Regions from separate parts of the Paenarthrobacter sp. R1 genome, predicted to be linked through region 1. Evidence: riboswitches for the same ligand, from Rfam matches in the RefSeq annotation. Region 1 holds a riboswitch; the other holds the start of a gene.
The links. A riboswitch is a leader RNA that binds a small molecule or an ion and turns the genes downstream of it on or off. The one in region 1 is predicted to bind cyclic di-AMP.
Positions count from the first base shown of each region.

Region 2: another riboswitch for cyclic di-AMP. It lies ahead of QN084_RS12650 (M23 family metallopeptidase); the one in region 1 lies ahead of QN084_RS15165 (aggregation-promoting factor C-terminal-like domain-containing protein).

Region 1 is NZ_CP127115.1:3,122,296-3,127,614, reverse strand. Features, by position in the region: gene QN084_RS15180 (LysR family transcriptional regulator) at 1-312, shown strand, start outside; gene QN084_RS15175 (SixA phosphatase family protein) at 375-899, opposite strand; gene QN084_RS15170 (winged helix-turn-helix domain-containing protein) at 1,035-1,904, opposite strand; cyclic di-AMP (ydaO/yuaA leader) riboswitch at 2,681-2,834, shown strand; gene QN084_RS15165 (aggregation-promoting factor C-terminal-like domain-containing protein) at 2,840-3,679, shown strand; gene QN084_RS15160 (pyridoxal phosphate-dependent decarboxylase family protein) at 3,776-5,167, opposite strand; gene QN084_RS15155 (HAD-IA family hydrolase) at 5,206-5,319, opposite strand, start outside.
Region 2 is NZ_CP127115.1:2,600,937-2,606,255, forward strand. Features, by position in the region: gene QN084_RS12635 (thioredoxin-like domain-containing protein) at 234-869, shown strand; gene QN084_RS12640 (hypothetical protein) at 891-1,139, shown strand; gene QN084_RS12645 (cytochrome c oxidase assembly protein) at 1,142-2,047, shown strand; gene QN084_RS12650 (M23 family metallopeptidase) at 2,072-2,866, opposite strand; cyclic di-AMP (ydaO/yuaA leader) riboswitch at 2,872-3,032, opposite strand; gene QN084_RS12655 (TlpA family protein disulfide reductase) at 3,144-3,797, shown strand; gene QN084_RS12660 (DsbA family protein) at 3,860-4,573, shown strand; gene QN084_RS12665 (hypothetical protein) at 4,627-5,076, shown strand; gene QN084_RS12670 (copper-translocating P-type ATPase) at 5,234-5,319, opposite strand, start outside.

The sequences.
Region 1 (5,319 bases):
GAGGCCTTGCTGCAGATCTTCGCTGGATTGGGCCGCGTGCCGGATATTCGCGTCTACGATCCCGACTTTTCGACGCACATCGCCATGGTGGAACAGTCGGTGGCCGTGGCGCTGGTCCCCCGGCTGGGCAGGCCGCCGCTTCCGGCAGGGGTTGTTGCCGTCCCGGTAGTGAATCCCGTGCAGCAGCGCGCCGTAGGGATCGTGTACCGCAAGACCATGGCAGCGAGTCCCAACATCCGCCACACGGTTCGCCTTCTCCGGGAGGTGGCCGCCGCTGAAGAACTCCCCGCGGTCCCGACTGACTCGCATTAGTGGTTGCCAAAAGCGCTGGGAACAACCCCTAATGCCAGCCAGTTGAGGTAAGAGGCGGGGGGTTAGTGGCGCGGCACCTTGAAGTGGATCAAACGCGCGTCTTGCCCGTCGAGCTCAGCCCAAGGCTTCTCCGTCTCCAGCACGGTCAAGGCGCTGGTCGGGTAGCGGGTGGCGGCATCCATGTAGGCGTCGTGGTCCGAGTCCCGGGAAGCCAGCCGCATGGCAAGGTCCTGCACGCCCGGCATGTGGGAGATCACCATCAACGTAGTAACTGTGTCCGGTACGTGGTTGATGACCGCGAGCATCTCTGTGGCCGAGGCTGCGTACAGCCCGTTCTCGAGCTTGGGCGTAGGAGCTTTTTCGCCCAGTTCATCGCAGATCCATGTGCACGTCTGGCGCGTCCGGAGGGCCGAGGAACACAGGATGAAGTCAGGGACCACCTTGTGCTTCAACAACCATTTTCCGGCCAACGGGGCTTCGCGGTGCCCGCGTTCCTCGAGGGGGCGTTCATGGTCGGGCACACCCACGGGCCAGTCCGCCTTGGCGTGGCGCATGATCACAAGCCGTCTCAGGTGGTGGTCGCTCATCCAAATACCTTATAGCCGCGCCAGGCAGATACTCACTGACCAGACAAAACGAAAGGCGGCACATTCCGTCAGCGCAGTGGTTGCTCGAGTGAGCGCAGGCGCAGAGGGATGTGCCGCCTTTCGGCAGTCACAGGATCAGATCGAGTATTCCGGAGCGGCCCAGACAATGACCTCGGGGTGCTCGTAGAAACGGTAGCCCTGGCCGCGGACCGTGCGGACGGTGTTGGCGAGGCGGCCCAGCTTGGAGCGGAGACGACGGATGTGGACGTCGATGGTGCGCTCGTTGGGGACTTCCTCGGCGTTCCGCCACAGGCCTTCGAGGAGCTCGTCACGGCCCACCGTGCGGGTGCCGTTCTCCACGAGGTAGTTGAGGAGTTCGAATTCCTTGAACGTCAGGTTCAGCGATTCGCCGTCGAGGTGGACTTCGCGGCGGGCGAGGTCGATGAGCACGCCGGACGGGCGCGCTTCCTGCTGGGGCGCAGGACGTGCGGCTTCGGTGCGCTGGCGTGCGGCCACGGTGGGGTCACCGAATGTGGAACGTACGACGTCGAGTGCGGACCCGGGTGCGCTGGCGGGAGCAACGGCGACGGCGGCATAGCTTTCCGCGCCGGTCACGAGCGACTGGGCGTAAGCACGGATTTCCTGGGCCAGCTTGGCAATGGAGGTCCCGGCAGCAGCTGCGGTCTCTTCGTCAATGCCCATGTAGAGCACGAATCCGCGGGCTACGTTGTCATTGGCCACGGGCCGGAGACGCTCGGACTGGGCCACCACCGGAGTGGGTGCCGTCATGGCGGCGGGCTCGGTAGCGGCAGGCACGGCGCGCAACTGTCCGTAGGAGTTCGGGTTGTAGCCCTGGGGAACGTAGCCCGGAGCCTGCTGGGCAGCAGCCTGGGTACCGGGTGCGTAACCGGGGCGGTTACCGAAACCGGGGCGGAGGCCGGCGTTGGAAGCGGCCTTGTTGGCGTTACGGACGGAGATGTGGACGTATCCGGATGCAACTGACATGGAGTGCTTACCTCAAAAGTGAATAGCCGTCATCGCGGCTTCGAATGCTGGTGTCCCCGCAATGAATTTGGGGAGGGGCGCCCAACGGTGGGCTAGGGGGCGAATGCCTGAAACTTTTCTGGGGTGGGAAGTTAGGCTTGCATTCGACAACAGCGGGACTCGTCGCCAGCGGGTGTGCTGGAGAAGATTGCTGCGGCTGCAGGTGCTGTTGAGTTCTTGTTCACATTGGAAGTGTGCAACGTAACAATGACAACACGCAAGTAACAAAGGGCGGAAACGTCCACATTCTGAGATAAGCGCGAGTATTGTGCCGCAAATCACAATTCAGCGGATCGCAAAAATGAATGCGGTTTTGTTCGGTTAAGGACAGAAATATTGCGTTCTGACTGAACTTTCTTCGATCAAAGGGGCATGATGCCCCTCTGGATTCCCGCGAGCGCCCGACCAGCGGAATCTCACGATCTGAAACGGATGCTGTCCAATCGAAGTGGACGCCAGGCTCGATATTCAGGCTCCCAATCTGCTAAAAGCTCCGAACGCCACCTGCGAACCCCCGCGCAGCCTCAGTGCCCCCGATTGTCGCGGCGCCGTGGCGCATCCTGCCCCGCCCTTCCTTGGGGCACATCCCCACCGCGGCGAATCCGGCAAGGCGACGCACCGGCGTCGTGATCTCTGTTACCTAAATGTGACTTTCGCTTGAACCTCCTGTACCGTCGAACGAGTGGGTCGCCCCAACCTTGGCCCACACCCGGGATGCGCCGAGCTCTGCCACTTCCCGGAGTTCCGTTCTGATTTCGAGGCAGAGACGGGGGACCCAGAGTCTCCGGGCCAGGCATTGCGCCGGCCCTTGGGGTGAAGCCGCAGCTACACGCGCGGCCGGATGACCTCATCCGAACCCGACAGCTAACTCCGCAGGCGCTGAGAGGTAATCACACATGTCTGAATTCAAGGATCAGTCGCGCCATGAGGCGCGTCACCGTGACGAAAACAACGCTCCCCTGACCAAGTCGCAGAATGTCCTGAAGAACGCTGCCCGCCAGGGTAGGACCGGCCACCGCATGTCGGTAGCAGCCGGCGTCGTCGCAGCCGCGCTGGGCGTTGCATCGCTCGGGCAGGCCGCAAACGCCACGTTCAACCTTCCGGAGATGAGCCAGGCAGCACAGACCCAGGCTTCGGTCCAGGTGGACCCGCAGACCCGCGAGAACGCTGCCGCTGAAGCCGCCGCCCAGGCTGAGGCCGCAAAGCGCGCCGCTGCTGAAAAGGCCGCAGCTGCCAAGGCCGCCGCCGAAAAGGCTGCTGCGGAGAAGGCTGCCGCAGAAAAGGCCGCAGCTGACAAGGCCGCCGCCGAGCAGGCTGCTGCTGCCCAGGCAGCAGCAGAGAAGGCTGCAGCCGACGCCGCCGCCAAGGCCGCTGCGGACAAGGCTGCCGCAGAAGCTGCTGCCGCCGCTGCAGCCCCCAAGGCCATTGATGATCCTGCCGCCGCAAAGGCCTACGCTGCCAGCATCCTGGCCAACTACGGCTGGGGTCCGGGTGAAATGACCGCCCTGAACACGCTCTGGGAAAAGGAATCGAACTGGCGCACCACTGCCACCAACGCTTCCAGCGGTGCTTACGGCATTGTCCAGTCGCTGCCGGCCGGCAAGATGGCTTCCGCCGGTGCTGACTGGCAGACCAACTACCAGACCCAGATCAAGTGGGGCCTGAACTACATCAAGGAACGCTACGGTTCGCCGTCCGCAGCCTTGGCATTCCACTTGGCCAACAACTGGTACTAAACCCGGACGTTGCCTGAGAAGCCGCTCCCGTTGCCGCCACACGCACCAGTACCTACAGGAGCGGATGGCGGAACCGGGGGCGGCGTTGGCGTTTAACTAGGCTTCGGGTTCCTGCTCCACCGCACGCCGGACTGCTTCCACCGACGCCGCCACATCGGCGTCGTCCGTGGACCAGTTGCTGACGGAGATCCGCAGGATGTTCCGGCCCTGCCAGGAAGACCCTGACATCCACACGGCGCCTTCTGCCATGAGCCGCTGGGTGATCCTGCGCGTCCGTTCGTCGCTCCCGAAACTCACCGATACCTGCGTGAACACCACGTCATTGAGCACTTCCACCCCGGGGATCGAGGATAGGCCGTCAGCGAGCGCCCGCGCGTTCTCGGCCAACCGCTCCACCATGTCGATGACACCGTTCCGGCCCAATTGGCGCAGGGCAGCCCACACCGGAATACCGCGGGCGCGGCGGGACATCTCCGGAACTTTCTCGAAAGGGTCCCCCGGCCCGGCATCCGTCGCTATCAGGTAACTCGTATGAACGCTGAAGGCACGCCTCATGGCTTCGGGGCGGGCCACGATTGCCAGGCCGCAATCGTAGGGAACGTTGAGTGTCTTATGGGCATCGGTGGCCCAGGAATCGGCGAGCTCCACACCTGCCAGGCGTTCCCGCAGTTTCGGGCTCGCAGCCGCCCATAAACCAAAGGCGCCGTCCACGTGGACCCACGCACCACGGTCGCGGGCCACTCCGATGGAGTCAGCCATGGGATCGAAGGCGCCCGAGTGCAGGTTGCCGGCCTGGAGGCATACGATCGCCGGGCCGGGTTGCTCTCCCATGGCGTCATCGAGCGCGTCGGGCAGGATCCGGCCTTCCCTGTCTGCGTCCACGGGAACACATGTCCCCAGGCCCAGATACCTCAAAGCGAGGTCCACCGCAGCGTGCCGCTCCCGCCCCGCGAACACCGTGATCCTCGGCGCCCCGGACAGGCCGAGGCCTTCCAGGTCCCAGCCGGCCTCGTCCATCAGGTGCTGCCTTCCCGCGGCAAGCCCGACGAAGTTGGCGGTAGTGGCCCCCGTGGTGAAGCCGACGTCGGAGGTGGCGGGCAAGTGCAGAAGGTCAAGCAACCAATCGGCCGCAGACTCCTCGATCGCTGCCGCCGCCGGGGTGGCAAAGCGCAGGCCCGCGTTTTGGTCCCACGCGGAGACAAGCCAATCCGCCGCCATGGCAGCCGGCAAGGTGCCGCCCATGACCCAGCCGTAGAAACGTCCGGACTGGATGGCCATCAGTCCCGGTTCGGCCAGTGCAGCCAGCTCATCAACGACGGCGGCGGCATCAGCAGGTTCGTCGGGGAGCCGCGGCAGGATGCTTGCGGCGACCTGGTCGGCGTCGGACTGTGGGCGGACTGAACGGGTGGGCACCGACGCGAGCCAATTGGTGGCGTGCACCATGGCACGCTCCAATGCAGCACCGTATGCCTCCGGCAACGCAGACATGCGCACAGCCTACTCCCGCCCGGCCGGGTGGAACAGGGCTAGAACGTCAGCGTGATGACGTGGCCGCCGTCGTCGTGCCTCACGGTCTCCACGGTCACCGCCGAGTAGTCGGGAATCCGCCACATGCCGGGTTCCAGATCCGCTTGGTGCGG
Region 2 (5,319 bases), 520 kb from region 1:
GTCTCACATCAGTAGTACACCTCAACCAGCGGCCGGTTCGTGTTCGAACTGATGCGCGCTGACCCTGCCAACACCATTCTGGGCCTGCGCGTGAACACTTGGGTTTCCGGGCTGCTTCTTGTCGCTGGGATCCTCTTGTTCCTGATCCTGCGCCCTGGACCACGATCCTTCGTGCTGGCCGCCGGCCAGACCCCACCCACCTCACGCGCCCTTCCACATACAGGAGAACCCTCATGAGCAACGCCAGTAAACGCCGCGCCGACCACGAAGCCGTACTCGCTGGAATCCGTGCACAGCAAAAAGCCAAGCAGCGCAAATGGAACATTCTGGTCTACGGCGGGTTCGGTCTTCTCCTGGCGGCCATCATCACCGCCGTCGCGTTGGTAGTCTCGGGCGCGGTCCAGGAAAAGAACGCCGCCATGGAGGCCGCCAAGAAACCAATTGACGGCGCCCAGACCTACCCGGGGCTCTCCCGCAACCACGTCCAAACACCTGTCTCCTACCCTCAGGAACCTGGTGTCGGCGGCGACCACGCGCCCGTCTGGGTCAACTGCGGCATCTACACCGAACCTGTCACCAAAGAACGGGCCGTTCACTCCCTGGAACACGGCGCCGTATGGCTGAGCTACAAGCCCGGTCTGCCTGAGGATGAGATCACCAAACTGGCCGCCCTCGCCAAGGCAAACCGCTACGTTCTGCTCAGCCCCGACGCGAACCAAAACGAACCGGTCACCGCGACGGCCTGGGGTACTCAACTGGGTGTGACGGAAGCATCCGATCCCCGGATCCCGACGTTCATCAGCGCCTACGCCCAATCCCCAAAGGCCCCCGAACCCGGAGCCGCGTGCACCGGCGGAAGCAACGGCTGAAACCACTGAAGGGCAATCCCCATGAACACAAAACCCAACAACAATGACGACCCCGAAGCACGGCACCGCAGGCACCGCCGGCTGGTGCGCATCGGACAGGTAATCATGGCCGCCGGGGCCGTGGTCGGGATCTGGCATTGGATCCTGCACCTGGCGCCAGCCGGTCAGGGCCCGAGCGTGGCCCTGGACCTTTACGCCGGTTACCCCACAGCGGGTCTGCTGTTCCTGGCCGGGGCGCTCCTGGCCGGGCGGACCGAAGCAAAGCGCTGACCATGCCTCCCTGGGACGCCGTCGTGTCATCCTGGACGTTGAATGTGCCGGCAGCGGCCATCACCGCCACAGCAGCCGTCCTTTACGGCCAAGGCATCCGGGCAGCCACGCGCCGGGGGGTGCACTGGCCGTGGTGGCGGGCAGCGACCTTCTATTTCCTGGGCTTGGGCAGCTTCGCCGTGCTCAGCTTCGGGTTCACGGGCGTGTACAGCCACGATCTTCGCTGGGCCTTCACACTGAGAATCACGTCGTATCTGTTCATCGTCCCGTTGCTCATCGCAGCAGGCCAGCCCCTGACACTGGCCAGGGCAGCTTTGGGAAAGCAGGGTCAGGAACGGCTCGCCCGCGTTCTGGGCAGCCGGGTGGCCAGGGCACTGAGCAACACGGTCGTCGCGGCCCTACTGGGCCTTGCCATGTTCACCCTCTTGTTGACCCCACTGTTCTACCCGATGAGGACGGACCCGTGGTGGGATGCAGCACTGACGGTCCTCGTCCCCGCAGCGGGTTTACTGATGGCCGTACCGATCATTGAAGATGGCTCCACGAAGGACGTCACATCCCTGATCGTGGTGGAATTCATCTACGTCTTCATTGAATTGGTCGCCGACGCCGTGCCGGGGGTGCTGATGCGCATCAGTCCTCAGATCCTGGACGGTGCGACATTGCCCCTTACCGGCCACCCATCCTGGCTCCCGGACCCGCTCCGGGACCAACAACTCGCCGGGGACCTGCTGTGGTTCCTCGCTGAGGTCGTGGACCTGCCACTGATCATCCTCATGTTTGTCAGGTTCTCCCGCAGCGACCGTAGGGAGGCCCGCTCCTTTGATGAGCTCAGCGACGACGAGCTGGACGTACTGAACCGGAAGCATCTTCAAGGCCCCCGCGGCCCGGGAACCCACGATGCGTGAGCACCTGCGCAGCAGAGGTCCGTCTCAGATGAAGCTGGCAGGATCCACTGTCTTGTCATCGACCATGACCTCGAAGTGTAGGTGGCAGCCGGTTGAGTTACCCGTCGTTCCCACACCGGCGATCTGGGCGCCCGATGTAACGGCCTGTCCCATGGCAACACCGATGCTGGCCAAGTGGTTGTATGTGGTTTTCAAACCATTGCCGTGGTCGATGACGATTCTGTTTCCGCCTCCGTATTGGCTCCAACCGGCTTCCATGACGGTTCCGGCGCCAGCTGCGAACACGGGTGTGCTGCAGGCCCCCGTCAGGTCAATCCCCGTATGCCATTCCCCGGTCGATCCGGTGAGGGGGTTGACCCTGAGGCCGAACGGTGAGCTGACGTTGATTGAAGCCATGGGTGCCTTCAACGCTGTTGATGTCTCCGCTGGAACGGAAGGGACCTGTACTGCTGCTTTGGTCTTCTGGGGTGCGGCAGCTGCCACAGGCGGCGCCACAATGGCTGGCGGTGCGGCCTTTGATCCCACAGCCGGCCGGTCAAAGGTGAGGGAAGCGCCGGCTTCGGCATTGATCACCGGCTGCGCGGAGACGGCAGCTGGTGCTGCGGGTGAAAGGGCCTGGTCGGTTCCGACGCGCCCGGGATCAGCCTGGGCGGCTGATAGGACACTCATGGCGATCAGGCCGGTGACAGCGGCGGCAGCACCGAACCGATGGCCGCGGTCCTGCAGAGGGGACGGAAGAAACACCGTTTCACGGCGGCGCTTGACGGGTGCTGAACTGGGCGTGGCGCGGCGACGGCCGTGCCGGGGCTGGGAAGGCAAGGTGGGGGTCCTCTCGGCGCCGACGAAGTTAGCTGTCGGATTCGGACGAGTGGACTGTCCGGCCAGCCCCGCTCCCGGATGGGTAGTTGCAGGGCCGGCTTCACCCCAAGGTGCTCATGCACCGTTGTTGGGTCCTCCGCCCCCGTCTGGAACTGGATGCTCATTGGGCCGCCGACGGGGTTTGGCGAGACGGCCAACCCATACCCCGGACGGGTATGGACGAAACCAGCCTAACCAAAACACCAAGAAGTTACAATTTCGTTATCTAAGGATCGCAATGTCTAAGTTCGTAGGACGACTACTTTCAGCCGGCGGTGCCGGTACACAGAAGCCGGGTATCACGCGTCGGCGTTTCATCACCGCGTCGTCTTTGACCGGGCTGGGAGCGCTGGTTCTCACAGGATGTGGAGCCAGGGACACCCTTTCTGAACAGGCCAAGGCGGGCGACAACAAAAACTACATCGCAGGGGACGGGTCTGTCACCGAATATGTGGATGCCGAGCGGAAGGCCCCCGTGGTCCTGAAAGGCAAGCTCTACGACGGCACGGCAATCACCTCCAGTGATTGGCAGGGCAAAATCATCGTGCTGAACTTCTGGTATGCCGCCTGCGCCCCCTGCCGGCTCGAAGCCCCGAGGCTCGAAGCCATCGCGGAACAGTTCAAAGGCCAAGGTGTCCAGTTCTATGGTGTCAACGTCCGCGATGAAGAACCGGCAGCGGCCGCCTTTGAACGGACCTTTGGTGTCACCTACCCCAGCATGCAGGACAAAGACGGGGGCATCCTCCTGGCCATGACCCAATACGTCCCCCCGCAGGCAGTTCCTTCCACTCTCGTGATTGACAAGAAAGGACGAGTCGCGGCACGCATCCTGGGACTGGCGGACCAAAGCATCCTCAAATCCCTTGTCGCCGCGGCGGTGGCCGAGACATAGCGTCTCGCCGAGCACAATCGCATCCCCAACCTAAGAAAACACCACCGGATCGAGCCCGCCCCATGACAAGAAAACAACAGCCGCAGCGGACCCCGCACCTGCCCTCGCATCCGCTTGCAGACACTGCCAGGAAGACAAGGGTCTTCGTCTGGGTCTTGCTGTCCGTCCTCATCGGCCTTGGTCTGGTCTGGTACAGCGTCTTTACGCTCAATAAGCCAGCGACGACGTCGGCCCAACCCACTGCCGTCGCCCAACTGGTTCGGGAAGATAGCCACCGCACCACCTCACCGACCACAGAGAAAGCCCAACTGGTCCAGTTCGTGGACTTTGAATGCGACCCCTGCCGCGCCGCTCAGCCGCTTATCGAGGAACTGAAGAATGAATACGGGGACCGAATCACCTTCGTGCAGCGATACTTCCCGGTTCCCGCGCATCGTAACTCAGCCGCTGCGGCCCTCGCTGCCGAAGCCGCAGCCCAGCAGGGGAAATATCAGCAGATGACTATCAAACTGTTCGAAACCGGGACTCAATGGGGCAACAAACAAGACTCACAAGCCCAGCTGTTCCGTTCGTTCGCCCAGGACCTGGGCCTGGACCTGAGAACCTATGACGACACCGTGACAGCTGACAAGACCAAGGAACGGATCAAGGAAGATATCGCAGACGGTACCTCCTTTGGCGTCACCGACACTCCAGCCTTTTTCCTCAACGGGCAAATGATCCCCTTCAACACAGAGGAACAATTCCGCGGGCTCGTAGCGGCCGCCGCGAACTAGACCCGCCCAGCCAGGCGGGCAGCCGCCACACCATCACCACTATTGGAGCAAATGTGCACAACACATCCCGCAAGAGGTCCGTCGTAGCCCTATGGGGTCTCGTCCTCGCCGCTGCGGCGAGCTTCTCGACTGTGGCCGCGGTCCCGGCCCGCGCCGATCCTCCGCAGGTCACCGCGACGGTACAGCAGACAACTGCCGGACCTGCAGCTCCGAAGGACACGGTTCTTCAGGGTCGGCGGTCACTCAACGACAAAGTCAGCTTGAACTTCGGGCTCACGCCATCGGATGACCGGCGGCAGGAGGTCTTCGGCGAGGAAGCCCCACCCGAAACGGCGGCTACACCCTCTTCTCAGCCAAGCAACTCAACACAGCCGTCCGCGCCGGAGAGCATCGGTCCAAATGATGCCAATGCTCCGCTCGTCGCAGGGATCGTGGCCGTTATCCTGGCCATGGCCGCTGTTGGATTCTTCCTCTCTCAAAGAAACCGGCGAGATCAGCCCTAAAATTCGGGGCTTGCGGCAGCCAAGGCGATGCAGAGCAGTCGCCGTTCCGGCTCCCCGCAACGGCATGAACCAGGGCACGGTTTTCATCCGTTTCAGCATGCCAGCACCGCCGCTGTACCGGGATGGTTTGAGAGCGGCGGTGCCGGTGCTTGTTGGGTCAACGGACCTGGGACGGGTTCAGTTTCACCCGCCGGAGCAGTTGGGCGTTCAGGGTGACGACGATTGTAGAGACTGACATCAGCA